Regions from separate parts of the Micromonospora sp. WMMA1947 genome, predicted to be linked through region 1. Evidence: riboswitches for the same ligand, from Rfam matches in the RefSeq annotation. Region 1 holds a riboswitch; each other region holds the start of a gene.
What was found. A riboswitch is a leader RNA that binds a small molecule or an ion and turns the genes downstream of it on or off. The one in region 1 is predicted to bind cyclic di-AMP.

Region 1 (7,539 bases):
TTGGTCGACAGCTGTCCTACCGGGAGCCTCGCACCCATCGATCACCGGGGTCAGCCCTACTCCCCCCGAGCTGCAAGATCAGTTGGCGGCCCGGCGCAAGCCGAGGCGGGCCGCCGAGGGTGGCCGACCGGCTGCAGAAGCGAGCTAGAGCTCGCAGGTCACGGCTCGGGGTGCTTCTAAAGCGTTCCTTAAGTCTGGGAGGCGATTGCCCTGGTGTGTCCGTTTCGGATGGTAATGGGCGGGTGCGATGAGGCGCTCCTGTCCGGTCGGCCCACTACAGTGCTCAGAGTCCGGAGCACGCGAGATTGCGACCCCAGGTCAAGCTCATCGCGTGGACCCAGTTCCAGGCCCCGGACAACGTGCAGGGTCAACCGACACCGGCACATACGAAAGGCGGGCACCCGGGCGGCTACCCGGGCGCCCGCCGAAGCGCAACACCAATCGCCATCCGTGCGGAAAGGGTCAACGCATGAGGAGCAGGGTACGTCATGCTGCTGCACAGTTGCAGCAGTCGGAGCCGCAGGTTACGCCACGGGAGCGCTCAATTCCGCTCCGCACTCTCGGCTTCCTGGGCATCTCGGCCGCCGTCGGGGTCAGCGCGCAGTACCTTCCCGAGATGGCCACGCCGGTGAGTCTGGCCTTGGCCACGTTTCTCACCTTGGACCGGGTGAACCGGCAGATCCTCTGAGCCAGGACGGCCCTCGCGCCAGTGTCGGTCCGGGGGCCGTCCTGCAGGCCGAACCCACCCGCCGGGGTCAGCGTCGAACCGGTCGGCCATGTCGCTCGGCCGCTCCCGCGACACAGGCCCTATGGCCCGCTTCGGCTCCCTGACAACGCGGAAGCCCTGGTTGGGACTCTCGTCCTGACCAGGGCTTCCATGCGTGGAGCGGGTGACGGGAATCGAACCCGCACTGTCAGCTTGGGAAGCTGATGTTCTGCCATTGAACTACACCCGCAGGCGGCACCACTCTACCTGAAGCCCCCCACCCCCGTGCAGTCAGGTGCCCGCGCGCCACCTCGGCGAGGTGGCGGCATCGGGGGGCGGTTGCCCCCACCGCCTCCCCGAACTGGAGTGGATCAAGCACGCTCCGGAGCCGGCAGGCGCGAAGTTGCACGTCGGAAACGTATGGGCGTTCTCAAATGCGTCGATGGGATGTAACGTCTGCCACACGTTTCCGCACCGGCGTGACACACCCCCTGCCACGCCGTCAGAAAGAGGTGGGCCCATGGGACTTCGTCCCAACCTGCTGACCCGGCGTACCGCCGGTGTCGCGACGTCGACCCTCGCGCTGCTGCTCAGCACCGCCGCCGTCGGCGTCGTCCCCGCTGCTTCGGCCTTCTCGGCCGCCCCGGCCGACGTGTGTGCCGAGCCTGCTGACGCCCACGCCGACGAGCACTCGAACGCGCGCGTCGCCAAGGGTGGCAACGCCAAGCTCGACCCCAACCACCTGACCGCCAAGCAGGTCCAGGACCGGGAGGCCGACCTCGCCGCCGCGCAGCGCGAGCGCGCCAACTTCCGGACCGGCGCCGTCACCCCGCTGGCCACCGTGACGATCCCGGTCGTCGTGCACGTCATCCAGGAGAACAGCACCCGGGCCGGCGGCAACATCACCGACTCGATGATCAACCAGCAGATCACCGTGCTGAACCAGGCGTACGCGGGCTCGACCGGCGGCGCCGCCACCGCCTTCGGGTTCCAGCTCACGAAGATCAACCGGGTGACGAACCCGTCGTGGTACCCGATCGTGCAGGGCTCCTCCGCCGAGCGTTCAATGAAGACGTCGCTGCGTGTGGGCGGCAAGAACACGCTGAACATCTACCTCGGCGAGCTGAGCGACAGCCTGCTGGGCTGGGCGACGTTCCCGAAGCGCACGCTGGACAAGATGGACGGCGTGGTGGTGCTGAACGAGTCGCTGCCCGGCGGCACCGCGACCAACTACAACCAGGGTGACACCGGCACCCACGAGGTCGGCCACTGGCTGAACCTCTACCACACCTTCCAGGGCGGCTGCTCCGGCTCGGGCGACAGCGTCTCCGACACCCCGGCCGAGGCGTCGCCGGCGTACCAGTGCCCGACCGGCCGCGACACCTGCTCGACCGCCGGCAAGGACCCGATCACCAACTTCATGGACTACACGTACGACTCCTGCATGTACCAGTTCACCGCCGGCCAGGCGAGCCGCATGCTCACCGCGTGGAACGCCTACCGCGCAGCCTGACCGTCGTACCGCGTACCGGTGCCGGCCCTGTCCTCGGACGGGCCGGCACCGTTCGTCGTGGGCCGGGTCAGGCGGCCGGGCGGCGGGTGTCGAAGCCGTGCCGGCCCCGCCGGCCCTCGGCGGCGAGCGGGTCGCGCCGGGCCGGCGCGTCGCCGCGCGGGTCGAGCCACACCCGGACCTGCGGCGGGGCGGCGCCGGGCTGGGCCACCGGGTCGCGCCGGGTCAGCATCGCCACCTCGACCGTGAACTCGAACAGCCGCCAGTCGCCCCGCGGCGACGCGCGGGCGATCCGGGCCAGCCGCGTCACCGTGGCCGGGTCGGTCACCGGCCGCGCGCGCCCCGCGATGTACGCCTCGTCGTCGCTCTCCTCCGGCGGGAACGAGTGCAGCGCGTAGCGACCGTCGCGTTCGAGGTCGCGGCGCTTCGGTGAGTCGATGACGAAGCACCAGAGCCCGTCGGCGGTGATCACCGGAGAGACCGGATGGACTCGGGGGCCGCCGTCGGCGCGGACCGTGGCGAGGTAGCCGAAGCCCGGCCCGTACTGCTGCATCAGGAGGCGGATCTCGTCGGCGAGGCGGGGCTCGTCGGCGGCGAATTCGGACCAGGAAGCCATGTGGACACTCTATCGAACACGTGTACGAAGATGTAGTGCGACACGCAGGTCACCCATACCGGTCGCTATGGTGTTCCGATGCTGCTCTCCGACCGCGACCTGGTCTCCGAGATCAAGGCCGGCACGCTCGCACTGGAGCCCTTCGAGCCCACGCTGGTGCAGCCGTCGAGCATCGACGTACGCCTGGACCGGCTGTTCCGGGTCTTCAACAACCACCTCTACACGCACATCGACCCGTCGATCCAGCAGGACGACCTGACTTCGATGGTGGAGGTGCCGGAGGGGCAGCCGTTCGTGCTGCACCCGGGCGAGTTCGTGCTCGCCTCCACGCTCGAGGTGATCTCGCTCGGTGACCAGCTCGCCGGCCGGCTGGAGGGCAAGTCGAGCCTGGGGCGGCTGGGGCTGCTGACGCACTCGACCGCCGGCTTCATCGACCCGGGCTTCTCCGGCCACGTCACGCTGGAGCTGTCGAACGTGGCGAACCTGCCGATCACGCTCTGGCCGGGCATGAAGATCGGCCAGCTCTGCATCTTCCGGCTCTCCTCGCCGGCCGAGCACCCGTACGGTTCGGCCGTCTACGGCTCGCGTTACCAGGGGCAGCGCGGACCGACGCCGAGCCGGTCCTGGCAGAACTGGCGTACCTGGCCGACGCGCTGACGGCGCCCGCAGTTGTTAACAAGGGCCCCCTCCTCTACCGGAGGCGTTAAGAGGGGGCCCTTCCTTACACGCGGCCGAAGCTGTTGATGTCGCCGTCGTCGACGCGCTTCATCGTGATGGGCTTGCCGGACTGGGAGGCGTGCACCACCCAGCCGTCACCCACGTACATCGCCACGTGGTGCAGGTCGCTGTAGTAGAAGACAAGGTCACCGGCGCGCAGCTCGGCGCGGCTGATCCGCTTCGTCATCCCGTGCTGCTGGCGTGCGTTGTGCGGCAGCGAGACGCCGCCCTTGGCCCAGGCCGCCATGGTCAGACCGGAGCAGTCGAAGTGGTCGGGCCCGGCCGCGCCCCAGACGTAGATCTTGCCGATCTGGGCGCAGGCGAACTTGACCGCCGCTCCGGCCGCGCCACCGGGGTAGCCGGCCGGGCAGGGCGCCGGGCGCAGCGGACCGCCGCCGCCCTTGCCGTACACCTTGAGCCGCAGCTTCTGCAGCCGGGCGATCTCGGCGTCGATCTGCTTCTTCTTCGCCGCGAGCTGGGCCTCGGTACGGGCCAGCCCGGCGATCATCTCGTCCAGCGGCTTCTTCTTCGCCGCCAGTTCGTCGCGCAGCGCGGCGACGGAGCGCACCTGCTCGTGCTGGCGGTGCGCGAAGCGGTCGAGCAGTTCCAGGCCGTTCACCAGGTCACCCGGCGAGCGGCTGCCCAGCAGCGCGTTGACGGTGGAGAGGTTGTCGCCCTTGTAGGCGTCGGCGGCGAGCCCGCCGACCTGGCCGAGGGCGGCGTCCACCCGCGCCTGGAGGGGTGCGATCTGCCGGCCGAGTGCGTCGGCCTGCTTGCGCCGCGCGGCGAGCTGCTCGCGTACGGCGTTCACCTGTTCGATGACCGGTTCGAGCTTGTTCCAGTCGCGGTCGATCTGGGCCTCGATCTCGGCGACCGAGGGTTCGGCGTGTGCCGCAGTCGCGCCGCCGGTCAGAACGACGGCGGTGCCGACCAGCGCGGCGAGGGCGGTGGTGAAGCGGGACCAGCGGGAACGCGGCGCGACGCTGGACCGGTCGGTGGACCGGTTCGACGACGGCCGCGGGGCATGGAGTGCCACCGGGCGTCCGTACTCCTTCTTCCGTACCGCCTACCGGGTTAGCTGACGGATTCGGGCGGGAAGGGAGCCGCCCTACCGCATCGCTGCGGATTCACCCCAGGTACCTGGTTCCCCGGCTCGCCCGTGGGCGACTCGGCGGTGTCGGACCGTCACCGACCGGGTTGGACGGTGAGACGTGCGGCCGACGATTCACCAGAGTAGGGACCACCGTTATCGATCCGCAACTTCCAGCGCGGTGACACTCCGTACGCGATGACGGGCCGCATCCCGGGCAGAGGTGAAGTTTTCTTTCAAAGCTGATTACTCAGTGGAAAGGTATTGACCCCTGCGGGTGTACGGAGTGAGGGTGGAGACGCAGTGACCCCCATCCCTGTCCAGGAGGTTCGATGCTCCTCTCCGCCCCGCCGTCGGGCAGACGGATACTGCTCGCCGCCGCCGTGGCGACAGCCACCGCGCTGGCGACGACCGGCCCGGTGACAGCCGCGCCGGACACGTCCGCGCCCGCGAGCGACAGGCAACAACAATACGCCGCCGCCGCGGCCGAGTACGGCGTACCGCAGAACGTGCTGCTCGGTGTCTCCTATCTGGAATCCCGCTGGGACACCCACCCGGGGCAGCCGAGCACCAGCGGCGGCTACGGCCCGATGCACCTGACCGACGCCGCCCACATCCTCGCCACACCGGGCAGCGCCCACGTCGACGAGGACGAGGACCCGCGCGGCGACGACGCCCGCCCACTGAAGCTCGACCCGGCCACCGCGGCCGCGCCGAAGCGGGAGACCCCGCTGCCGAACGCCTCGCTCCAGACGCTCGACGCGGCAGCCGCGCTCACCGGGCTCGACGCGCGCACGCTGCGGACCGACCCGGCCGCGAACATCCGCGGTGGCGCGGCGCTGCTGGCGTCGTACCAGAAGGCTCTGGGTGGGCCGGTCGGTGCCGGCACCGACCCGGCGGCCTGGTACGGCGCGGTGGCCCGGTACTCCGGCGCGGACACCTCCGACGCCGCGGCGGCCTTCGCCGACGAGGTGTACGACCAGCTCGGCCAGGGCGCGAGCCGGACCACGGACGACGGCCAGCGGGTGACGCTCGCCGCCACCGCCGCGACGCCGGACCGCTTTAGGCTGGCCCGCCTCGGCCTGCGCAACGCGCAGCGGCCGGACGGACTGGAGTGCCCCGTCCGGCTCGCCTGCGAGTGGATTCCGGCGCCCTACGAGCAACTCAGCGACGACCCGGGTGACTACGGCAACCACGACCTGGCCGACCGGCCGAAGCAGCAGAAGATCGAGTACATCGTCATCCACGACACCGAGGGCTACTTCGGCCCGAGCGTCGACCTGGTCAAGCGCGCCGACTACCTGGGCTGGCACTACACGCTGCGCTCGGTGGACGGCTACATCGCCCAGCACATCAAGACCAAGGACGTCGGCTGGCACGCCGGCAACTGGTACGTCAACGCGAAGTCCATCGGCCTGGAGCACGAGGGCTTCGCCGGTCAGGGCACCTGGTACACCGAGGCGATGTACCGCACCTCCGCCAAGCTGGTGCGTCACCTGGCGCTGAAGTTCGGCATCCCGATGGACCGGCAGCACATCATCGGCCACGACAACGTGCCCGGCATCACCGCCGCCAACGTGGGCGGCATGCACTGGGACCCGGGACCGTACTGGGACTGGTCGCACTACTTCGACCTGATGAAGGCGCCGTTCCGCAACACCGGCACGCCCCGTACCGGCCTGGTCACCATCGACCCGGACTTCGCCACCAACCGGCCGGCGTTCACCGGCTGCAACCAGCAGCCGCCGGGCGTCCCGACGCCCCGGCCGCCGGCGCAGCCGTGCCCGTCACGCGGTTCCTCGTCGGTGATCCTGCGGACCGCGCCGAGCCCGGACGCCCCGCTCGTCAACGACCTCGGGCTGCGCCCGGACGGCACGCCGGACACGATGTACATCTCCGACCACGGCGCCCGCGCCTCCGCCGGCCAGACGTACGCGCTCGCCGGCCGGCAGGGCGACTGGACGGCGATCTGGTACCTCGGCCAGAAGGCGTGGTTCCTCAACCCGGCCTCCGCGCCGACCGCCAAGTGGGCCACCGGCTTCGTGGTGACGCCGCGGCCCGGCAAGGCCACCATCCCGGTGTACGGGCGGGCCTACCCGGAGCAGGCCGCCTACCCGGACACCATCCCGTACCAGACCATCTCACCGCTGCAGTACACGTTCGCCGCCGGCCAGCGGTACGCGGTGGGCGGGGTGCTGCCCGGCGAGTACTACCGGGCGGTCTCGTTCGACGGTTCGGCACCGGGTGACCGGACCGTGGTCCGCGGCAAGAACAAGTACGTGCAGGTCCAGTTCGGTCACCGGATCATGTTCGTGAACCTGGACGACGTGCTTGTGCTGCCGTCCCCGGTCGGCACGCCGCGCTGACCTTTCCACGAGAACGCGAAGGCCCCCGGTCCCTGCGGACCGGGGGCCTTTCGGTGTGACCGCTGTCAGCTGACCCGGACGAAACCGGCCAGTGGCTGGGTGTTGATGCTCGACACCTGGACCGGTTTACCGGTACGGGGCGCGTGCACCATCACCCCGTTGCCGAGATAGAGCCCGACGTGATGCAGGTCGGAGCCGAAGAACACCAGGTCACCGGGGCGTGCCTCGGAACGGGAGACCCTGCGGCCCTCGTTCCACTGGGCGCCGGTGAAGTGGGTCAGCGAGATGCCGGCCGCCTTGTACGCGTACTGGGTGAGGCCGGAGCAGTCGAACGAATTCGGGCCGGTGGCGCCCCACACGTACGGGTCGCCGACCTGGGCGCACGCCGTCTTGATGGCGGTCCGCGCGGCGCTGCTCACCACGCCGTCGATCTTGGGGCAGCCCGCCGGGCGGATCGAGGTCACCGGGAGCATGGCGGTCAGCCGCTTGATCTCCGAGTCGATCTGCTTCTTCTTCGCCGCGAGGTCGTTCTGC
Region 2 (7,539 bases), 1.9 Mb from region 1:
TCCGCTGGGTCCTGATCGTCCCGATGCTGCTGCTCCAGACGATCTTCAACGTCGGGCTGAGCATGGTCATGGCCCGCCTCGGCTCCAAGGTCACCGACCTCAAGCAGGTCATGCCGTTCGTGATGCGCACCTGGCTGTACGCCTCCGGCGTGCTCTACCCGGTGACGCTCATCCGCGAGCACCTGCCGAACTGGGCGGCCAACGTCCTGGAGTGGAACCCACCGCTGGTCTTCATCGAGCTGGCCCGCTACGCGCTGCTCGACTCGCACCAGGCGCACCTGGTGAGCTCCCCGGCGAAGCTCTGGGCGCTCGGGTTGTTCTGGGCGGTCGTGGCGGGCGTCGGCGGGTTCGTCTACTTCTGGCGCGGAGAGAAGGAGTACGGCCGTGGCTGAGCAGACCCTGCCGCTGAACGCCGGCCCGGTGACCGACTCGGGTCGCGTCCCCACCGTGGTGGTGGACGACGTGCACGTGATCTACCGGATCCACAAGGGCGCGACTGGCGGCACCAGCCCGGTCTCCGCGCTCAAGCGGATCGTCTCCCGCACCAAGGCGCCGAACATCCGCGAGGTGCACGCGGTCAAGGGCGTGAGCTTCACCGCGTACGAGGGTGAGGCGATCGGCCTGATCGGCAGCAACGGCTCCGGCAAGTCCACACTGCTGCGGGCCATCGCCGGGCTGCTCCCGCCGGCCCGCGGCGCCGTCTACACCCAGGGCCAGCCGTCGCTGCTCGGCGTGAACGCCGCGCTGCTCAACGACCTGTCCGGCGAGCGCAACGTGGTGCTCGGCTGCCTCGCCATGGGCATGCACCCGGACGAGGTCAAGAAGATCGCCCCGGAGATCATCGAGTTCTCCGGGATCAACGAGCGCGGCGACTTCGCCTCGCTGCCGATGCGCACCTACTCCTCCGGCATGGGCGCGCGGCTGCGCTTCGCGATCTCCTCGGCGAAGAAGCACGACGTGCTGCTCATCGACGAGGCGCTGGCCACCGGCGACCGCAAGTTCCGGGTCCGCAGCGAGCAGCGGGTCCGCGAACTGCGCGACAGCGCCGGCACCGTCTTCCTGGTCAGCCACTCGATCGGCTCGATCCGGGACACCTGTGAGCGGACCATCTGGCTGGAGAGCGGCGTCCTGAAGATGGACGGCCCCACCAAGGAGGTCTGCGACGCGTACGAGAACCAGAAGTAGCGCCCCGGAGCGCACCGCACCGGGTTTCCGCCCGGAGCGGTGCGCTCCCGCGTACGCGTTAAGGTTTTCGGACCCATCCCCTTTCACCCAGAGTGAGGTACGGCAATGACGCAGGACCACACCACCGCACCGGACGCCGCGCCGGCGAGCCCGGCACCCTGGCGCCCCGCGCGTACGGTGGCCGTGATCCTCGCCGGGGGGACCGGCACGCGCCTGGGGCTGGGCATCCCGAAGCAGCTCCTCAAGATCGCCGGCAAGCCGATCATCGAGCACACCCTGGCCGTCTTCGAGGCCGCACCGGAGATCGACGAGATCATCGTGCTGATGGCCACCGGTCACGTGGACGACGCGCGGCGCATCGTCGCCGACGCCGGCTTCCGCAAGGTCACCAAGGTGATCGAGGGCGGCGAGACCCGCAACGACACCACCCGGATCGCGCTCGACGCGGTCGGCGAGGGCGACGTCAACATCCTCTTCCACGACGCGGTCCGCCCGCTGGTCAGCGCCCGGATCGTGCGCGAGTGCGTGAACGCGCTCTGGACCTACTCGGCGGTCGACGTGGCCATCCCGTCCGCCGACACGATCATCCAGGTCGACGCGGACGACTGCATCACCGACATCCCGGTCCGGTCCCGGCTGCGCCGCGGCCAGACCCCGCAGGCGTTCCGCTCCGGCACCATCCGCGAGGCGTACCGGCGGGCCGAGGGCGACCCCGACTTCGCCGCCACCGACGACTGCGGCGTGGTGCTGCGCTACCTGCCCGGCACGCCGATCAAGGTGATCGACGGCTCGGACGAGAACATCAAGGTCACCCACCCGGTCGACGTGCACCTGGCCGACAAGCTGTTCCAGCTCGCCGCCGCCCAGGCGCCCCGCCTGACCGACCACCGCAGCTACGCCGAGGAGCTGACCGGCCGGACCATCGTGGTCTTCGGGGGCAGCTACGGCATCGGCCACGACCTGGCCGAACTGGCCCGCTCCTACGGCGCCCAGGTCTTCCCGTTCAGCCGCTCCACCACCGGCACGCACGTCGAGCGCGCCGAGGACGTGGCCGCCGCGCTGAAGACCGCGTTCGAGGCGACCGGCCGGATCGACCACGTGGTGGTCACCGCCGGCATCCTGGAGAAGGGCGCGCTGGCCGAGATGGACTCGGAGACGATGGACCGTCTCCTGCACGTCAACTTCGTCGGCCCGGTCACCATCGCGCGCCAGTCGCTGCCGTACCTGCAGCAGACGAAGGGCCAGCTGCTGCTCTACACGTCCAGCTCGTACACCCGGGGCCGGGCCCGCTACGCGCTCTACTCCGCCACCAAGGCCGCGCTGGTCAACCTCACCCAGGCGCTCGCCGACGAGTGGGCCGAATTCGGGGTACGCGTCAACTGCGTCAACCCGGAGCGCACCGCCACCCCGATGCGGACGCGGGCGTTCGGCGAGGAGCCGGAGCACACGCTGCTCTCCTCCGAGGCGGTCGCGCAGGCGTCCCTGGACGTGCTGATCTCCGAGCTGACCGGCCAGGTGGTCGACGTGCGCCGGTCCCCCGGCGAGCCGGTGGCCGCCGTACCGGCCCAGCCCGGCGCCGACCGGTCCGAGCTGTCCACCGGCGCCTGAACCCGACGGGACGTGTCCGATGCGTGGTGACCTGGTCCGCAAGCTGCTCGCCCGGGTACTGACCACCGGGCTGGCGGTGCTGGCCTTCCTCGTCGTGGCGCTCACCGGGGCCACCGGCTGGGGCCTGGCGCTGGCGGTGGCCGCGCTGGCCGCCACCGCCTGGGAGCGCCGGGTCCGGCCGTCGGCCGACGGTCTCGCCGAGACGGTGCTCGTCGCCGCCGGCATCCTGGTCGGCTACGCCCGGCGCCTCGACGACGGTTTCGACCCGGCGCTGACCGCCACCGCGCTGGTGCTGCTCGGCCTGGTGCTGCTGGTCGGCCCGCTGCGGCAGGCCGGCGCGCTGGAGATCCGCGCGGCGAACCTCCCGGTCCGCACGTGGGCACCCGTGGTCGCCGCCCGGCTGGGCGACGCGCTGCTGGTGCTGCTCGCCGTGGTGGCGCTCGCCGCCGCCCTGACGCTGCCGGCCTGGACGGCGCTGGCCGCCGCGCTGCTGGTCGGCGCCGGATGCGGGGCGGTCGCGCTCGACCTCGCCCGGCGCCGGTTCCGGCCGCCCGCCGGAGGTGGACCGGTCGGCCGGGCGCTGCGCCACCACCGGCCCGAGTTCGTGCTGCACTTCTCCGCGCCGCCCGGCTCGGAGTATCAGGTCACCATGTGGCTGCCCTACCTGGAACGGATCGGCCGCCCGTTCCTGGTGGTGCTGCGCGAGCCGGAGCTCCTGCCCGCGGTGGCCGCCGCCACCCGCGCCCCGGTGGTCCTCTGCCCCACGCTGAAGGCGCTGGACGAGGCGCTGGTGCCCAGCCTACGGGTCGCCTTCTACGTCAACCACGGCGCGAAGAACGCCCACCTGATCCGGTTCAACCAGCTCACCCACGTGCAGCTGCACCACGGCGACAGCGACAAGGCACCGAGCGCCAACCCGGTCTCGGCCATCTTCGACAAGATCTTCGTGGCCGGGCAGGCGGCGATCGACAGGTACGCCCGCGCCGGCGTGGAGATCCCCGCCGACAAGTTCGTCGTGGTCGGCCGTCCCCAGGTCGAGGCCATCGAGGTACGCCGGGAGCCGGTCACCCCGTCGGCGCACCCGACGGTCCTCTACACCCCGACCTGGACCGGGCACCACGCCGACGCCAACTACTGCTCGCTGCCGGTGGCCGAGACGCTGATCCGCCGGTTGATCGACAGGGGGGCCACGGTGATCCTGCGCGCCCACCCGTACACCGGCAAGAACCCGGCCTCGGCCCGCCAGCTCGCCCGCCTCACCGAACTGCTCGCCGCCGACCGGGCCAGGACCGGCCGGCCGCACCTGTTCGGCGCCGCCGCGAGCCGCGAGCTGACGCTCACCGAATGCGTCAACCGCGCCGACGCGCTGGTCTCCGACGTCTCCGGGGTCATCTCCGACTGGCTGTACTCCGGCAAGCCGTACGCGGTCACCGACACCGGCGCCGACGGCGAGCACTTCGTCGAGCGGTTCCCGCTGGCGGCGTCCGGCTACGTGCTGCGGCGCGACATGTCCAACGTGGACGAGGTGCTCACCGACCTGCTCGACGCCGACCCGAAGGCGGCGCAGCGCTGGGCGGCCCGGACCCGCTACCTGGGCGACTTCCCCGCCGACGGCTACGCCGAGGCGTTCCTCACCGCCGCCCGCCGCGAGCTGGAACCCGAATGGTCGGTCCCGGCGCCGCGCGCCGTGGTGTAGGCCCGCTCAGAGGTACGGGTCGAGCAGGGCGAGCACCGCGGCCGGGTCCTCGACGTGCGCGTTGTGGCCCAGCCCGGGCAGCGTGGCCACCGGCACACCCAGTTCCTTGAGCTGCGCGTCGGTCACCATCGGGTCCTGCTCGCCCCGGGCCAGCAGCACCGGCACGTCGGTGGCGGCCAGCAGCGCCGCCAGCCGGGGCTCCCCGACCGCGAACGCCGCCGGATCCATGGCGAGCCGCCAGCGGCCGTCCTCCCGCCGCAGCCCCGCCTCCACCACGGGATGGTCCGGGGCGAACAGCCCGGCGAGCCCTGACACCCGCAGGTAGCGGCGAGCCGCCTCGTCGCGGGTGGCGAACCAGGTGACCGGCCGGGCGGCCAGTTCCTGCGACTTCGCCAGCTCGGCCGGGGACCAGACCGCCTTGATGCCGAGCCCCACCACCGCGTCGACCGGAAGGGCCCGCTGCCGGGCGGCGAGCGCCAGCGCCACCACCCCGCCGAGCGAGTGCCCGAGCAGCACCAGCCGGTCGGTGGGGCCGAGCCGTACCGGGCCGAGCCCGTCGGCCACGCGTTGGGCGAGGGCCTCGAACGAGTAGCCGGGCAGCGGCGGCGACCAGCCGTGACCGGCGAGGTCGGGGGCGAGCCAGCGGCCGGGCCAGCGGCGCTCCAGCAGCGGCGCCCAGGGCAGCCACACCTCGCCGGTGGCACCCATGCCGTGCAGGAGAATCAGGTGCCGCTTCCCCGTCGTATCGCCCATTGGCGCAGTCTGCCACCGCCCGCCCCGCACACGCGAGACCGAACCCGCCGCCTCCGGCCCCCACCAGCCCGTCGATCTTGCGGTTTCGGCCCCCGGGATGCCCGGCTCACCCGTTATGCCGGGGCCACAACTGCAAGATCAACGGGGCGAGGTGAGGCGGGCCGGGGTGGGGTGGGGTGGGGTGGGACGGGGAAGGCCGGCACCCCGGGGTGGGGTGCCGGCCTTCGGGGCTGCGGGACTGCTCAGGCGGAGTAGCCGCGGCTGGCGATCCAGTGCGCCAGGTCGATCGTGGTGAGCCAGTACGAGGGCAGGGACGGGTCGGCCGAGTCGGCGATCCGTACGGTCCGGCCGTCGTCCTTGTAGCCGACCACGGCGACGTAGTGGCCGCCCGGGAACGAGTGCCAGCCGCCGTTGGTGTCGGTGGCGGTACCGGCGACGTTCGCGACGACCGCGCGGCCGTTGCTGATCGCCTCGACGACGTCGGCCTGGAGCCGGTCCATCTGGGCCGGGGTGGCGGTGCCGGGAATCATGCGGGTCCGGTACGGGTTGCCCTTGACCTGCTGGTTGAGCACCCGGGTGGTGTCCTCGGCGGAGTTGGTGCCCATCTCGGTGGTGCCGAGCGGGCCGGCGAGCGCGTCCTGGCTGCGCTCGATGCCGGCGGCGCTGAGCGCGTTGCGCACGGCGGCCGGGCCGCAGTAGAAGTAGTTGATCTGCGCCTGGTAGTCGTAGTCGAGCGACTTGCTCGACGGCGGCTTCGGCTTGGCCTTCCGGGTGAGGTCCGGGTCCGCCGCCGCCTTGGCCGACGGGGAGGCGCTCGCCGACGCGCTGGGCGCGGCCGAGGCGCTGGGCGACGCCGGCGGTACGGCGATGCGGGCCTCGCCGCGGCTGGCGGGCTGCTCGCCGAGGCGGGCGGCGCCGAGATCGGCGACCGCCGCGGTGTTCTCCTGGACCGGGGCGTCGTCACCGGCGGCGGCGACGGTGCCGGCACCGGCGGCCAGCACGAGCGCGGCGGCCGATCCGGCGATGATCTGGTACGGGCGTTCGGTGACGATCCGTCGCAGCTGACGCTTCAGGTGGTGCTTCACGAAATCCTCCACGGGGCGTGAGCGGCACACGCCGGCCCGGCACGCGGAGGAACTCACACGTGCTGGCGGGGCCGGATGGCCGGGGGATCCGGGAACGCCCGTGATGCCGGGCGCCCAGGGGGCGGTTGCCGGTCGCGCGTCAGGCGAGCGCGGGCACCGCGGTGCCGTGGAGGCGGGGGGACGATCGAGGGGTGGGCAAGAGGGGTAACTCCTTCCGTGGCCGCCGACCGGGTTAGCTGACGGATTCGGGCGGGAAGTACGCCCTACCGCGGGCCGTGGGCTCGCGGATTCACCCCGATGGTGCTCATGGGTCCCCGGTTCGTGGAACTCGATTAGGCGGGTCGGTGCGGCGTCGCCGTCGGCGATCGATTACCGCATCGGACGCGCCGACACTACCGGTGGGTATGTCCCATGCCAAGCGCTCCCACCTGCGTAAACGTGATCCGCGGTAACGGATTTCGGAACACCCGGTTACTGACTTCACTCAATGGGACAAGCAGTTTCGACGGCACCCGGCGGCGGAAACCGGACAGACGGCGAGCAGCCGACCGGCAATTGCGCGGCTCGATGACCCGTTCTGCGCCCCGCGCCCGATTCGGCGGCCTGGGTGACCGGGCTCACCACATTGCGGGTAACAATTCGGTCGAGACGGGGCGCCTCAGCCGACCCGGGCCGGGCGCCACCGCGCGTTCCGGGCCGCCGCGGGCACCGGCAGGGCGCTCGTCGTCGTGCTCCGGTACGGCAGGGCGGGCCGCAGGGCCACGGTTGCCGCGTACGCCTCGGCGGCGAGGGTCCGGGCGGCCTCGGCGGCCAGTTCCGCGTCCCGCCAGGCCGTCCGCTCCCGCGCGGCGGCGCGCTCCCATCCGGCCCGGCGCCCGTCCCGAACCGTGCGGGCCAGCACGATCTCCTGCTCGGCCGGGTGCCGGCGCGGATCCCATCCGTTGCGGTGCGCCAGCACGTCGGCGAGCTGACGGGCGGTCAGGTCGCCCCGCCAGTGGGCCGTCATGGCGGCGTGGTGCAGCCAGCGCTCCCGGGCCGCGTACTCGCCCGGGGTGCGCGGGGTGCGCGGGGCACCCAGCGCGGCGGCGCCGGCCAGGCGGCGGGCGGCGCTGTCCGCCTCGTCGTACGCGGTCCAGGCCCGGTCCGCCTCGTCCTGCGCGGCCAGCCACCGCTCCCGGCGGCGACGGGCCGTCTGGGCGGCCCCGGCGGCGG
Region 3 (7,539 bases), 1.6 Mb from region 1:
GTGGACCTGCCCGTCCAGCAGCACCGTGTCGCCGTGCACCCGCACGTCGACCTCCTCGGCCTCGGTGGCGCGGTTGCGGGCCAGCGCGTCCACGATCCGCTCGGCCAGGTCACGGCCGTCGGGGTGCACCGCGGGGCGCACGGCGATGCCGTTGCTCACCCCGCACACGCCGGTGAGGCGCGCGACCGACCGTTCGGCGGCCCGCCGCTGGTACTCCCACTCGACCTCGCCGTGCAGCGTGACCCAGCCGTCGGCCACCGTCACCTGCAACGCCTCGATCGGCACGAACGCGTCCCACTCCAGCGCCCGTACGGCCGCGACGGCGATCTCCGGATCCTCCCGCCCGGCCGCGGTGTCGATCCGGACGGCGAGGTCGTTGGCGACGGCGCGGACCCGGAAGACGCGGTGCGCGGCCCGCTCGGCGGCCCACTTCTTGGCGTAGCTGTCCACCCGGCCGGTGAGCGTCACCACGCCCTCGGTGACCGTCACCCCGATCTCGTCCGGGCCGACCCGCGGCTCCCAGGTCAGCTCGTCGAGCACGGCGGACTGGATGTCCCGGTCGGTACGGGTGATCGTGTCGGTGGCCATCCGGCTCTCCCTCCCGTCGATCGCGGCGCGGGCACGTGTCCCGCACCCGCGATCCTGCGCGCGTCCCGGGTGAGCGGCCCTCACCCGGCCGGGGTGAGGCAGCACGACGGCCGCCCCCGGGAGTCCCGGGAGCGGCCGTCGTCGGGTCGTACGGGTGGGTCAGCCGTCCAGGCCGGCCGGGGAGTTCGGCCGGTCCACGTCCACGAACTCGATCTCGTCCGCGGCGCGGTCCCGGCTGCCGGCGGCGCGTGCCGCGGTGCCGGCGGCCCAGCCGATCGCCGCGCCCGCCAGCGCCGCCGCGATCAGCAGCGTCCACGGCAGCGCGGGCCGGCGGCCGGCGAGCGCGTCGAAGGCGAGGGAGGCCCGGCGGCGTGCCTCCTCGGCGGCGGAGCCGACCAGGTCGGTCGCGTCGTCGGCCAGGCCGGAGGAGCTGCGGCGGGCGGTCCGGGTGGCGTCGCGCACGCTGTCACCGGCGGAACCGACGGCGGAGAGCAGGTTCTGCCACGCCTGGTCGGCGACCCGCTCGGCCTTGCCCCGGCGGTCCAGCAGGTTGGATCCGAACATCGTTCTACCTCCTCGGGTGCCGAAGGCCGGCGGCCACTTCGGACTCCGGTGTCCATCCGGCGGGTTCACTGTCTCGGGCAGTGCCCCACGGGCGGGCGCGGCAAACCAGGCGGGCGTCACGGGCAGGCCGGACAGCGAACGGGACGAACACTCGAACGCGCCGGGACCGGTGCCGACGGGACGTGCGTGCGCCCGCTACCCTGGTCGGCGGATCGGCGGGCCCACCCGGTCGCACGGTTGGCCGCGACCCGCCAAACAGGGGAAACTGGAACCCGGAGGTCCGGATTGGGTACGCCCAGGTGTGCCCAGTTCGCGAATTGCTCATCCCGGGGGGTGGCGACCGGGCCGTTGGAGGAATACTCTCGGTCGCGGCCCGCGTACTGATGAGGCGCCCGTCATGGGCGAGTGGAGGTGCTCGCGTGAGCCTGTCGATCGTGAAGTCGGTGCGGCCGGGTGGTGTCGTCCAGATCGCGCCCCGTGGGGAGATCGACGTCGACACCGCGTACGAGGTGCGGGAAGCGATCGCCGAGGTGCTCGCGAAGGGCCGTCCCTCGCGAATCGAGCTGAACATGCGGCTCGTCACGTTCATCGACTCGGTCGGCATCAGCGCCATGGTCGCGGGCTTCCAGACCTGCGAGGTCAGCGGCGTCAAGCTCGTGGTCACCGAGCCGAGCCGGTTCGTGCACCGGCAGCTCTGGGTGACCGGCCTGCTCGGCCTGTTCGGCGCGCCCGAGCCGTGGTTCGCCGACGACACCCCCGAGGTGCTGCCCGGCGCCTGAGCGCCGTTCACACCCCCTGCTGCCAGGGGACCTTCTACCCGTTGCCAGTCCGGCGTCGGTACGGGACGATCGTCGCGACGCACGACGGCGAGGGGGCCCGCTTGCAGAGCAGCGACAGCTTCAGCTACACCGTGCAGGCCCGGTGCACCCGGGCCGAAGCGGTGGCGCTACTGGGTGACCTGAGTCGCCAGGGCGAGCTGCATCCGCTGATCGTCCGGGTCCGGAAGCTGCCGGCCCGGCCGGGCGCGCTGGCCAGCTACGCGATCACCGACCGGCTGCAACTCGGCCCGATGCACTTCCCGGTCACGTACCAGGCGGACGTGCTGATCGCCGGCGAGGACGAGGTCGTCACCGTGGCGCGTCAGCAACCCGCGACGACGGTCCGCAACCACACCCGCCTGCGCGACGAGCCGGACGGCACGGTACGCATCGACGTGGAGATCACGCTCACCGCACCGGCACCGCTGTTCGGGTACGCGTTCCGCCAGGCCCGGGCGGCTCACCTGGGCCTGGCGGCGCGTCTCGGGGCGACCCTGGAGGGGCGGCCGGCCTGATCCGGCCGCCCCTTCCGGGCGCGCTCAGTACACCGACAGGTGCACGTGGTTGGTGTGGTCGCTGGACGGGTCGCCGTTGCCGCCGCTGTACGACTTCCACCCGCTGCTGGGCAGCCAGATCTGCTTGAACCAGATCACGTAGAGCACGGCGAGCGGGTCGGCGTTGCGCACGAAGTACGCGGCGAGGTTGTTGCCGTACGTCCGGTCACCGCCGCTGGCCACGCCGCCGAAGCCGTTCTTCTGCGCGGCGAAGTCGCAGGCCCGCCCCTTCGGGTGCTCACCCGAGCCGCTGGGCCGGTGGCACGAGACGTACCGGGTGAAGCCCGCCGCCTTTGCCTGTTGCAGCGCGTGCAGTGTGCGCGGGGTGATGCAACCGTTCGCCGGGGTCGGGTCGTTGACGCTGCACGACTCCGACGGCCAGGAGCCGTCCGAGTTGCGCGGCGCCGGCTTCGCGTTCTTGTTGGAGGTGCCCTGGACGCTGCCGCCGCCGCTGGTGCTGCTGCGCGAGGCGCGGTCGTTGGCGACCTCCAGGGCGCGCTCGGCCTGCTCCTTGCGCTTGCCCATCACCGCGACCTGCTTGCGCTGCTCGCGGATCTCCCCGTCGAGCTGGGCACGGGTGCGGGTGGCCTCGTCCCGGGTGGTGATCAGGTCGCGCAGCGTACGGTCCTCGTGCGCGGCGACCTGCTCCAGCGCTGCGGCCCGGTCCATGAAGCCCTCCGGGCTGCTGCTGCCGAGCAGCGCCCCGGCGGTGCCCAGGCGGCCGTTGCGGTACGCCACCGCGGCGATCTCGCCGACCTTGGCGTCGCGGACGGCCAGCTCGGCGCCGACGGTCTTGAGCTGGTCGTTCAGTTGCTTCTGGCGGGTCACCGACCGGTTCAGCGCGGCTTTCGCCTCCAGCCAGCCCTTGCTGGCCGCGTCGAGCTGGGCGCGCAGTTCCGGCGTGCCGCCCTCGTCGTCGCCGCCGGGTGCGGCGGCGAGCAGGCCGGTCGCCGGCGCCGCGGAGGCGGGGGAGACCGGAACGGTCGCGACGCCGAGGGCCAGCGTCGCGACGAGCAGGGCCGCCAACCGGGCGGCCGTCCGTCGTACAGGTGCCACTGGGGGCATTCACACGTCCTTCCGTCAACGCCGACCGGGTTAGCTGACGGGTTCGGGACGGAAGATCCCTACCGCTGACGCGGATGCACCCCACGTACGTGGTTCCCCGGCTCGCCCCTGCGGACGATTAGGCGACGGCCGCCCCACCGGGGCCGGTGGCGCCCGCGGGTGCGGCCGCGACCGAGACTACCGGCGCTGCCCGGGCACGGCTCCGTCGAGCAATGCCACTAGGCGGGGCAAAACCGGCATAAGACTACAGCAGTCACAGTGATTTAAGTCTGTCCTAATCACCACTCGGTCTTTCCGCACACTCCGGCTGACGCTCCGGGCTCGACCTGCAACGTGGCGTGATCGATGGAGAAGTCCTCGTGCAGGGCGGCCCGGGCGGCGGCCAGCACCCCGGCCGGGTCCACGCCCGGGTCGGTGGTCAGGTGCGCCGAGGCCACCTCCATGCCCGAGGTGAGCGTCCAGACGTGCAGGTCGTGCACCTCGGCCACACCCGGCACGGCGGCCAGCCGGTCGTGCACGGCGGTGACCTGGAGGTGTTCCGGCGCGGCCTGCACCAGGATGCGGACCGCGGCCCGGCCGAGCCGCCAGGTGCGCGGCAGGATGAACACGCCGATGCCGACGGCGACGAGCGGGTCGGCCCACCACCAGTCGGTGACCGTGATGATCAACGCGGCGGCGATCACGCCGAGCGAGCCGAGCAGGTCGCCGAGCACCTCCAGGTACGCCCCGCGCAGGTTGATGCTCTCCTTCGACCCGGCGCGCAGCAGTGCGAACGCGACGATGTTGGCGAGCAGGCCGAGCACCGCCACCACGAGCATCGGGCCGGCCAGCACCTCCGGCGGCTCGCCGAACCGGCGTACCGCCTCGATGAGGACGTAGACCGCGACGGCGCCGAGCAGTACGGCGTTGGCGAGGGCGGCGAGCACCTCCAGCCGGTAGAGCCCGAACGTGCGCTGCGGGTCGGTGCCGGCGCGGCGGGTGGCGGAGATCGCGGCGAGCGCCATGCCGATGCCGAGGACGTCGGTGAACATGTGCCCGGCGTCGGAGAGCAGCGCGAGCGATCCGGTCGTGAAGGCGGCCACCGCCTCGACCACCATGAGGGCGGCGAGCAGCGCGAAGGCGGCCCAGAGGCGGCCCCGGTGGCGGTGTGCCGCGTTGGCCACCGCGCCGCTGTGGTCATGACCTGCGCCCACGCCAACACCTTCCCTGCCCCGTACCGGCCAGGCTCAATGTATGTTCACATCGCTATGTATGCAAGTGAACTGTGGGTGGCGCCGACGCGGCCACTCACCCCACCGGATCGAGCGTGGTGAGGCGCTGGGTGGCGCGGGACAGCGCGACGTAGAGCGTGCGTACGCCCGAGCCCGGGTCGGCCCGGATCTCGCTCGGCGCCACCAGCACCACGCCGTCGTACTCCATGCCCTTGGCCTGGAGGCTGGTCACCACCTGGAGGCGGCCCGTGCCGAGCGCGCCCAGCCAGCCGGCCACCTCGTCCCGGCGGGGCACCGGCGTGATCACACCGACGGTGCCCTCCACCTGCGCGAGCAGCGCCTCGGCCGCCTCGACCGTGGCCGCCGGCAGGTCGGCGGCGGGCACCGTACGCTCCACCGGCGGCACGCCCGTGGACCGCACCGCGTCGGGCAGCGGCAGATCCGGGTAAAGGCGGCGGATCTCCGCCGCCGCCACCGCGAAGATCTCCGCCGAGTTGCGGTAGTTGGTGGTCAACTCGTAGCGGTGCCGCTTGCGCCGCCCCAGCGCCTGGTCGCGGGCACGGTCCAGCTCCTGCGGATCGCCCGTCCAGGCCGTCTGCGCCGGGTCACCGACCACCGTCCAGGACGCCAGCCGGCCGCGCCGGCCGATCATCCGCCACTGCATCGGCGAGACGTCCTGCGACTCGTCGACCACCACGTGCGCGTAGTCGCGGTAGTCGGCCGGACGCTCCCGCGCCGCCGCGCGGGCGGCACGCTGCCGGTCGGCGTACGTGCTCAGCTCGCGCACGCCACCGGCGAGCTGGTACGGATCGCGCTTGGGCCGGGCCCGCTGCACCGGCTTGCCGAGCAGCGCGTCCAGCTCGTCCAGCAGCGCGATGTCGGCCACCGTCAGCCCCTCGGTGCCGAGGCTCCGGTACGCGTCGGCGAGCAGCCGGATCTCCGCCGAGGAGAGGACGCCCCCGGCGTAGCGGCGCAGCCGGTCCGGGCGTGCCAGCCAGTCCAGCACGTGCCGTGGGTGCAGCCGGGGCCACCACGCCTTGAGGAACTCCCGGAACTCCGGCCGCTCGATGATCTCGTCCTCGAACGCGGGCTGCTCCGGCAGCCGGCCCACCCGCAGCGTGCGGGCCTGGGCGTAGAGCGCGGCCAGGACGGCGTCGAACGCCGCCCGGCGTACCTCGTTGCGGCGCGCCCCACGGGCGAGCGTCCGGTCCCGGATCGCGTCCAGCGCGGGGCGTTCCAGGCGCAGCAGCTCACCCCGGTACAGCAGGCGCAACTCGGCCGGGGAGTCCGGCACCGCGTCGCGGACCGCGCGTTCCAGCACCCGGCGCATCCGCAGCGATCCCTTCACCGCCGCCACGTCCGGCGGGTCGGTGCGGGACGCGGACAGGCCGGGGAACAGCGAGCCGAGCGAGCGCAGCGTGGCGGTCTCCTCGCCGAGCGAGGGCAGCACCGAGGCGATGTACTCGACGAACACGCCGGACGGGCCGACCACCAGGATGCCGCCGCCGGCGTACCGGGCCCGGTCGGAGTAGAGCAGGTACGCGGCCCGGTGCAGCGCCACCGCCGTCTTGCCGGTGCCCGGGCCGCCGGAGACGATCGTGACGCCGTTGCCGGGGGAGCGGATCGCCTCGTCCTGCTCGCGCTGGATGGTGGCGACGATGTCCCGCATGCCACGGCCGGTGGCCCGGGACAGCGTGGCCAGCAGCGCCCCGTCACCGACCACCGCCATGTCCGGCGGCGCGGCCTCCGGGTCCAGCAGGTCGTCCTCGATCCGGGTGACCTTCTCCGAGGCGGACTGGATCGTGCGCCGGCGCACCACGCCGCGCGGCTCGGCGGGCGTCGCCTGGTAGAACGCGGCGGCGGCGGGCGCCCGCCAGTCCACCACCAGCGTCTCCGCGTCCACGCCCCGCACACCGAGGCGGCCGACGTGCAGCACCTGACCGGTCCGCAGGTCCAGCCGGCCGAACACCAGGCCCTCGTGCTCGGCGTCCAGCACGTGCCGGCGCTGGGCGGCGTGGAAGACCATCGCGTCCCGCTCGACCAGCGCGCCGAAGTTCCCGACCCGGGCCAGCCGGTAGCCCTCCCGCTCGGCGTCGGCCGCGGACCGGCGCAGTTCGGCCAGCCGGGCGTACACCCGGTCGAGGTGACGCTGCTCGGCGGCGATCTCCCGGTCCAGCGTGGTCTGGTCGGTCAACGCGGATGCTCCTGTGTTCGGAGGGCACGGCGGGCTGAATGAGGGTACGGGCCGCCGGCAACCGGCACATCGGGGCATGCCGCGCACGTGGCGTACGTCTGCCCCGCTCGCGGGCGGGAGACGCTCAGAGGCGGGTCGCCGGGCGGTCGGCCAGCACCCGGTCCAGCACGCCGGCGAGGGCCGCGTTCACCTCGTCGGGGCGCTCCATCATCAGCATGTGCCCGGCACCCGGGCAGACGGTCAGCTCCGTGGTGGGCAGCGCCGCCGCGATGGACTCGGCGCACGGCGGCGGGGTGAGCCGGTCCCGGTCCCCGACCAGCGCGGCGGCCGGCAGCACGCCGAGCGCGGCCAGCGTCTCCAGCCGGTGCTGGGCGCCGATCGAGGCGCGGAAACCACCGATCGAGCGCAGCGTGGCCCGGGCCACCGCCGAGGTGACCAGCCGGATGTCCGCCGGGTCGCAGCGGTCGCCGAACAGCATCCAGCGGATGCTCGGGCGCAGGGCGCGCAGCAGCGCGTGCGGGGGCCGCCAGCCGCCGCAGCGGGCC
Region 4 (7,539 bases), 450 kb from region 1:
CGAGCTGCGTGCCGGTAATCACCGGTTCGTCACCGGCGCCCCGCAGCATCCGAATCAGGACGCCGGGCACCGGACAGCGGTCGCCGACGGTCAGCATCCCTTCGCGGTGATCGTCGGCTGCTCCGACTCGCGGCTCGCCGCCGAGATCATCTTCGACCGCGGCCTGGGTGACCTCTTCGTGGTGCGTACCGCCGGGCACACCGCCGGACCGGAGGTGCTCGGCAGCGTCGAGTACGCGGTCACCGTGCTTGGCACGCCGCTCGTGGTGGTGCTCGGGCACGACTCGTGCGGCGCGGTCCAGGCCGCCCGGGAGGGGGTGCGGACCGGGGCCGCCCCGGTCGGGCACCTGGGCGCGGTGGTGGACGCGGTCTCGCCCAGCCTGCTGCGCGCCGCCCGTCAGGGCGTGGAGGACCTCGACGGCATCATCGACGTGCACATCGCGCAGACCGTGGAGACGCTGCTGGCCCGGTCCGCCGTGCTGGCCGAGCGGGTGGCGGCCGGGCGGTGCACGGTGGTGGGCATGTCGTACCGGCTCGCCGGCGGCGAGGTGCGGACCGTGGCGCAGTCCCCGGCCCCGGTGCCCGCGCCGGCGGCGCCCGCCGACCCGGCGCTGGCGAGCTGACACATTCGGACGCGAAAGGGGCCGCCCGAGGGCGGCCCCTTTTCGTGGTGTCCGGGTCAGAGCAGCGACATGTGTACGTGGTCGGTGTGGTTCGACGGTCCGCTGTAGGAACGCCAGCCGGTGGCCGGGAACCAGATCTGCCGGTTCCAGATGACGTAGTAGATGCCCAGCCGGTCGGCGTTGCGGATGAGGAACGCGGCGACCTCGTTGCCGTACCGGCGGGTGTCGTTGTTGTGCCACGGCGCGAAGCCGCTGTTCTGCAGCGACCAGTCACACGCCTTGCCCTTGGGGTGTTCCCACGGCCCGCCGGACCGGTAGCAGCCCACGAAGCGCTTGAAGCCCGCGCGCCGGACCTCCTTGTACGCGTGCAGCGTGCGCGGGGTGACGCAGCCCGAGGTGGTCGGGTCGTCCTCGCTGCACGACTCGGACTTCCAGCCGCCGTCCGCGGTGCGGCCGGGGGCGATCCTGGCGACCGGTGAGGTGGCGGAGACCAGGCCGCCGGTGAAGCCGAGACCGCCGACGAGCTTCAGCGCGCGCTCGGCCTGCACCTTCTCGCGCTCCATCGCGTTCTTCTGCTTCTCCTGCTCGCGCACCTCGGCGTCGAGCGCGATCTTGGCCTGCTCGGCGCGGGTCTTGACCGCGTTGATGGCGGCCAGGCGCTGCGCGTTGAGGAGGTTCAGCTCGTCCAGGGCGTTGACCCGGCGGACGAACGAGTCGGGCGAGTTGCTCTCCAGCAGCATCGCCATGGCGCCCATCCGGCCGGTCCGGTAGGACTGGGCGGCGAGCTGGTTGACCTGCGGGCTGAGCGCGTCGAGTTCGGCCTGTGCCGTCTTCACCTCGGCCGCCAGCCGCCGTTGGCGGTCCTGGGACTTGGCGAGCTTCGCCTTGGCCTGGAGGTAGTTCCGGTTGGCGGCGTCGATCGCCTCGGTGATGAGCGGCGGTTCGCCGTCCTCCTCGTGGCCCGAGGGGGTGCCGGGGGCCGCCGCGGTGGGTGCCGCGGTCGCCGGGGTCGGCCCGGCCAGCACGGCCAGCGAGGCCATTACGGCCACCACGGGTGTCAGCCAGCGGCGCAGGGGTGCCGTCACAGTGTTCCCTTCCGTCGGCCGCCGACCGGGTTAGCTGACGGGTTCGGGACGGAAGTGGCCCCTACCGCTGTCGCGGATTCACCCCATGTACCTGGTTCCCCGGCTCGCCCGCGGGCGATTGGGCGGCGGCACCGCTGGCGCCGGTGCGCGCCTTCGGCGGTGACCGGCAGCGAGGTTACCTGACAGCACTCCTGAGGATCTACGTCCGGAAGCCGACCAATAGCGAGATTTCGCCGTGGCGCACCGTGACCAGCGTCGCGTTTGAAATCGATGGTCACGCTGCGGAGTGTCACCATGCGGCCTCCGTACTCTTTCCGCCGCCGAGCGCCTCCAGCGCGTCGTCCCGTCCGGCCGGCGGCCGGGGCGCGGGCGGCGCCGGCTCCGCGCCGCGTGAGCGCCGTCCGGCGGTGGTCACGATCGCGGCCAGTCCGGTCGTCAGCGGTACGGCGGCGATCAGGCCGAGCGTGGCCACCGCGCTGCGGACGATCTCCTGGGCGAGGAACTCACTGGTGAGGATTTCGCTGACCGGGCGGGAGTCGGCGACCAGCAGGAGCAGCAGCGGCAGCGAGGCGCCCGCGTACGCCAGCACGATGGTGTTGACGGTGGACGCGATGTGGGCCCGGCCGACCCGGGTCGCGGCCCGGTAGAGCTGCCGCCGGGACAGCCCGGGGTTGGCGTGCGCCAGTTCGGTGACGGTGGCCGCCTGGGTGACCGTCACGTCGTCCAGGACGCCCAGCGAGCCGATGATGATGCCGGCTAGCAGCAGTCCGTGCAGGTCCACGTCGCCCTGGAACATGGACAGCGTGGTGGCGTCCTCGCTGCCGAAGCCGGTCAGGTGGGTGGCGGACGTGGCGAGCAGGCCGAGCACGCCGGTGATCACCAGGCTGCCGAGCGTGCCGAGCACCGCCACCGACGTCTGCGCGGTGATCCCGTGCGTCAGGTAGAGCACCACGAACATGATCAACGCAGCGCCGACGATCGCCACCAGCAGCGGTGGCTGGCCGGCACCGATACCGGGCAGCACGAAGCCGAGCAGGATGGCGAAGCTGGCCACCAGGCCGCCGAGCGCGGCGAGCCCGCGCCAGCGGCCGAACGCCACGATCGCGGCGGCGAACAGCACCATCAGCCAGATCAGCGGCGTACCGCGCTGGTGCTCGGCGATGTTGTAGGACTTCGCCGACGGGTCGGCCGGGTCGGTCAGCTCGACCAGGACGACCTCGTCGCCGACCGCGACCCGGGGCGCGCCCGGCCCGGCCGGGATCGGCGTCTCGACCTGCCGGCCCGCGTCCGGGCCCTGCTCGGCGGTGACCGTCACGGTGCCGCACGGGCCACCGCCGCCCTCCGGGGCCTCCGGGGTGGGCGGGCAGGGCTCGGTGACCACCCGGGTCACCGTGCCGTGGTAGCGGGGGACGTCTGCCCCGCCGACCGGCTCCCGGTCCTGCCGGGGCCAGAGCACCAGCGCCGCGATCACGGTGAGCGCGAACAGCGGCACCACCACGGCGACGAGCAGCCGTCGTACGCCCGGCGGCGCGGCGGGCGCGGGGTGGGTGTGGTCGGCACCCATGAGGTCTCTCCCAACGGTCGCGGCGACGCCTGGTCCGCCGGACCGGTGTGGTCACCCGGCCGGCGCGGACGTGTCGACCACGTCCGGGTCGTCGCCCGGCCATGGTAGGCAGCCCGGTCGGGCGCTCCCGGACGCCGTGGCCGGTGACACGCGAGCCGCGCGGGTCAGGTCAGTCCGGCTCGGCGTCGCCGGTACTCGTCCTCGTCGATCTCGCCGCGGGCGTACCGCTCGTCGAGGATGCGCCGGGCCGTCGTCGGGCCCAGGTACTGCGGGCCGGTCCACCGCACGGCCGCCCAGACGAGCCCCGCCAGCACCGCGAGCACCAGCAGGGACCAGATCCACATCCAGCCCATCATCGGGCTCTGCCACATCATCGGGCCGCCCTCCGTCCGTCGCCGCGGGTCCGCCGGTCCGGCCTGCCCGCCACTTCGACGGTACGACCGGCACGACGCGTCGGCGCGGGTCGATGTGCCCTGCCCCGGGGGTCGGAGGTCCCGCTCAGCCGCGCTTCATCAGGCGGCCGACGGCGGCCATCATCTCGGTCGCCATCTCGTCGGCCCGGCCCTCGGCGGCGCCCTCGTGCATGCAGTGCCGGGCGTGCCCGTCGAGCAGGCCCAGCGCGACCTTGTCCAGCGCCGCCTGGATGGCCGAGATCTGCGTCAGCACGTCGATGCAGTAGCGGTCGTCCTCGACCATCTTCTCGATGCCGCGGACCTGACCCTCGATCCGGCGGAGCCGGGCGAGGAGTTGGTCCTTGCTGGCGGTGTAGCCCCGGGTGGGGCTGGACGGCGCGGTCATGACACCGAGGATAGCGTACCCCTCGGGGGTATGCTAACGTTCCGAACGTACCCCTGGGGGGTATCGGATCGGAGGGCGAGATGGAGACCACCTACCAGGTGAGCGGCATGACCTGCGGGCACTGCGTCAACTCGGTGAGCACCGAGCTGAGCGCGCTTCCGGGCGTCACCGACGTCCAGGTCGACCTGGCCAGTGGCCGGGTCACCATCACCAGTCAGAACCCGCTGGACGCGGACGCGGTCCGCGCGGCGGTCGACGAGGCCGGCTACGACCTCGTCGGTGCGTGACGGGTCCGACGGACCCGCGAGAACCGAGGAGACACCATGAACACGGCGACGAAGCTCAGTGGCTTCGCCCTCGGCCTCGTGGCGGTGTTCGGCGCGGCGTACGGGATCGGCAACCTGGCCGATCCCGTCGCCCCGGCCGCCGAGACCCGCCACGACGACAGCGACAGCGACCACGGGGCCGGCGACGCCGGTCACGGTGACGAGAGCAACGCGGGCGGCGCCTCCGCGCACCTGCCCGGCGGGCTGCTCGTCTCCGAACGCGGCTACACGTTCCAGCCCGCCGCCGCGCCGGCCGGGCAGTTCGCCTTCCGGATCACCGGCCCGGACGGCGCGCCTGTCACCCGCTTCGAGGTGGCCCACGACAAGCGCATGCACCTGATCGTCGCCCGCCGGGACCTGTCCGGGTTCCGGCACGTCCACCCGGAGATGACCGGAGACGGCACCTGGCGGATCGCCTCGCCGCTGGGCGGCCCCGGTGTCTGGCGGGCGTTCGCCGACTTCACCCCCGAAGGCGGGGAGCCGCTGACCCTCGGCCTGGACGTCACGGTCCCCGGCGAGCTGACCGCCCGGCCGCTGCCGGCGCCGGCGACCAGCACCACCGTCGACGGCTACACGGTCACCCTGACCGGCACGCCGGAGCCGGGCCGCACCAGCCGGCTCACGCTCTCCGTCAGCCGCGACGGGCAGCCGGTCACCGACCTGCAGCCCTACCTCGGCGCGTACGGCCACCTGGTGGCGCTGCGGCAGGGCGACCTGGCGTACCTGCACGTGCACCCGGAGGGCAGGCCCGGCGACGGGCGCACGCCGGCCGGTCCGGCGATCACGTTCGCCGCCGAGGTGCCCTCACCCGGGGCGTACCGTCTCTACCTGGACTTCCGGCACGGCGACGCGGTGCACACCGCCGAGTTCACCGTCCTGGCCGGCGACCCGACCGCGCCGCCGCCCGCCGCGCCGGCATCCACCACCGCACCGACCCCGGACGCCGGACACGGCACTCCGGGGCACGGGCACAGTTGAGCGCCGGAGGTGCCGCGATGACTGCCACGGGAAAGGCGCTGCCCACCGCGCCGAACCTGATCGAACTGGCGATCGGCGGGATGACCTGCGCGTCCTGCGCCGCCCGGATCGAGAAGAAGCTCAACCGGATGGACGGCGTCGAGGCGACTGTGAACTACGCCACCGAGAAGGCCACCGTCCGGTACGCCGACGACATCGCGCCGGCCGACCTGATCGCCACCGTCGAGAAGACCGGCTACACCGCAGTGGTGCCGCCGCCGCCCGAGCAGGCGGAGGCCGCGGCGGGCGGCGAGCCGGTGGACGAACTGCGCACCGCGCGTACCCGGCTCTGGGTCTCCGCCGTGCTCACAGTGCCGGTGATCGTGCTCGCCATGGTTCCGGCCTGGCAGTTCGACTACTGGCAGTGGGCCTCGCTCACGCTGGCCGCCCCGGTGGTGGTCTGGGGCGGGCTGCCGTTCCACCGCGCCGCACTGGTCAACCTGCGGCACGGCGCGGCGACCATGGACACGCTCGTCTCGCTCGGCACGCTGGCCGCGTTCGGCTGGTCGCTCTGGGCGCTGTTCCTCGGCACCGCCGGCATGCCCGGGATGAAACACCCGTTCAGCTTCGACATCACCCGCGGCGACGGCGCCGGCAACATCTACCTGGAGGCCGCCGCCGGGGTGACCGTGTTCATCCTGGCCGGGCGGTACTTCGAGGCCCGCTCCAAGCGCACCGCCGGGTCGGCGCTGCGCGCGCTGCTGGAACTCGGGGCCAAGGACGTGGCGGTGCTGCGCGACGGGCAGGAGACCCGGATCCCGGTCGGCCGGCTGGCGGTCGGTGACCGCTTCGTGGTCCGGCCCGGCGAGAAGGTCGCCACCGACGGCGTGGTCGAGGAGGGCACCTCGGCCGTCGACGCCAGCATGCTCACCGGCGAGTCGGTGCCGGTCGAGGTGGGGCCGGGCGACACCGTGGTCGGCGCGACGGTGAACGCCGGCGGCCGGCTGGTCGTCCGGGCCACCCGGGTCGGCGGCGACACCCAGCTCGCCCAGATGGCGCGGCTGGTGGAGCAGGCGCAGACCGGCAAGGCGGCGGTGCAGCGGCTCGCCGACCGGATCTCCGGCGTGTTCGTGCCGATCGTGATCGCGCTGGCCGCGGGCACGCTCGGCTGGTGGCTCGGCACCGGCTCCGGTACGACCGCCGCGTTCACCGCCGCGGTGGCCGTACTGATCATCGCCTGCCCGTGTGCGCTCGGCCTGGCCACGCCGACCGCGCTGCTCGTCGGCACCGGGCGCGGCGCGCAGCTCGGTGTGCTGATCAAGGGGCCGGAGGTGCTGGAGTCCACCCGCCGGGTCGACACCGTGGTGCTGGACAAGACCGGCACCGTCACCACCGGCCGGATGGCGCTGGCCGAGGTACTGCCCGCCGACGGCGAGGACGCCGCCGAGCTGCTCCGGGTGGCCGGCGCGCTGGAGGCCGCCTCCGAGCACCCGATCGCGCGTGCCGTCGCCGAGGCTGCCGCCGACGCCGGGCCGCTGCCGCCGGTCGGCGAGTTCGCCAACGCCGAGGGGCTGGGCGTGACCGGCACCGTCGACGGCCGGACCGTGGTGGTCGGCCGGGCCCGGCTGCTGCGGGAGCGGGGTCTCGACGTACCCGAGGAGGTCCAGCGGGCCGCGACCGGCGCGGAGGCCGCCGGGCGGACGGCGATCCTGGCCGGCTGGGACGGGCGGGCCCGGGGCGTGCTCGCGGTGGCCGACGCGGTGAAGCCGACCAGCCGGGCGGCCGTCGCCCGGCTGCGTGAGCTGGGCCTCAAGCCGGTGCTGCTCACCGGCGACAACACCACGGTGGCGAAGGCGGTGGCGGCCGAGGTCGGCATCGACGAGGTGATCGCGGAGGTGCTGCCCGCCGACAAGGTCGACGTGGTCGAGCGGCTCCAGCGCGAGGGCCGGGTGGTCGCCATGGTCGGCGACGGGGTGAACGACGCCGCCGCGCTGGCCCGGGCCGACCTCGGGCTAGCCATGGGCACCGGCACCGACGCGGCCATCGAGGCCGCCGACCTGACGCTGGTCCGGGGCGACCTGATGGCCGCGGCGGACGCCATCCGGCTCTCCCGGCGGACCCTGGCGATCATCAAGGGCAACCTGTTCTGGGCGTTCGCCTACAACGTCGCGGCGCTGCCGCTGGCGG

Region 2: another riboswitch for cyclic di-AMP. It lies ahead of O7604_RS29285 (C39 family peptidase); the one in region 1 lies ahead of O7604_RS09115 (C40 family peptidase).
Region 3: another riboswitch for cyclic di-AMP. It lies ahead of O7604_RS16890 (hypothetical protein); the one in region 1 lies ahead of O7604_RS09115 (C40 family peptidase).
Region 4: another riboswitch for cyclic di-AMP. It lies ahead of O7604_RS06835 (hypothetical protein); the one in region 1 lies ahead of O7604_RS09115 (C40 family peptidase).

What each region holds. Positions count from the first base shown of each region.
Region 1 covers NZ_CP114909.1:1,876,807-1,884,345, forward strand. The annotation lists gene O7604_RS09090 (hypothetical protein) at 470-688, shown strand; tRNA gene O7604_RS09095 (tRNA-Gly) at 883-956, opposite strand; gene O7604_RS09100 (zinc metalloprotease) at 1,227-2,219, shown strand; gene O7604_RS09105 (pyridoxamine 5'-phosphate oxidase family protein) at 2,287-2,832, opposite strand; gene dcd (dCTP deaminase) at 2,911-3,489, shown strand; gene O7604_RS09115 (C40 family peptidase) at 3,554-4,585, opposite strand; cyclic di-AMP (ydaO/yuaA leader) riboswitch at 4,599-4,733, opposite strand; gene O7604_RS09120 (peptidoglycan recognition family protein) at 4,972-7,005, shown strand; gene O7604_RS09125 (C40 family peptidase) at 7,071-7,539, opposite strand, start outside.
Region 2 covers NZ_CP114909.1:6,248,991-6,256,529, forward strand. The annotation lists gene O7604_RS29260 (ABC transporter permease) at 1-392, shown strand, start outside; gene O7604_RS29265 (ABC transporter ATP-binding protein) at 385-1,185, shown strand; gene O7604_RS29270 (bifunctional cytidylyltransferase/SDR family oxidoreductase) at 1,291-2,793, shown strand; gene O7604_RS29275 (CDP-glycerol glycerophosphotransferase family protein) at 2,813-4,489, shown strand; gene O7604_RS29280 (alpha/beta hydrolase) at 4,496-5,242, opposite strand; gene O7604_RS29285 (C39 family peptidase) at 5,485-6,339, opposite strand; cyclic di-AMP (ydaO/yuaA leader) riboswitch at 6,534-6,676, opposite strand; gene O7604_RS29290 (hypothetical protein) at 6,986-7,539, opposite strand, start outside.
Region 3 covers NZ_CP114909.1:3,508,741-3,516,279, forward strand. The annotation lists gene O7604_RS16870 (BON domain-containing protein) at 1-588, opposite strand, end outside; gene O7604_RS16875 (hypothetical protein) at 748-1,152, opposite strand; gene O7604_RS16880 (STAS domain-containing protein) at 1,572-1,931, shown strand; gene O7604_RS16885 (SRPBCC family protein) at 2,033-2,485, shown strand; gene O7604_RS16890 (hypothetical protein) at 2,510-3,589, opposite strand; cyclic di-AMP (ydaO/yuaA leader) riboswitch at 3,594-3,724, opposite strand; gene O7604_RS16895 (cation diffusion facilitator family transporter) at 3,868-4,782, opposite strand; gene O7604_RS16900 (AAA family ATPase) at 4,877-6,994, opposite strand; gene O7604_RS16905 (alpha/beta hydrolase) at 7,119-7,539, opposite strand, start outside.
Region 4 covers NZ_CP114909.1:1,430,035-1,437,573, reverse strand. The annotation lists gene O7604_RS06840 (carbonic anhydrase) at 1-622, shown strand, start outside; gene O7604_RS06835 (hypothetical protein) at 679-1,707, opposite strand; cyclic di-AMP (ydaO/yuaA leader) riboswitch at 1,711-1,842, opposite strand; gene O7604_RS06830 (YibE/F family protein) at 1,997-3,271, opposite strand; gene O7604_RS06825 (SHOCT domain-containing protein) at 3,436-3,645, opposite strand; gene O7604_RS06820 (metal-sensitive transcriptional regulator) at 3,770-4,069, opposite strand; gene O7604_RS06815 (heavy-metal-associated domain-containing protein) at 4,150-4,356, shown strand; gene O7604_RS06810 (hypothetical protein) at 4,393-5,373, shown strand; gene O7604_RS06805 (heavy metal translocating P-type ATPase) at 5,391-7,539, shown strand, end outside.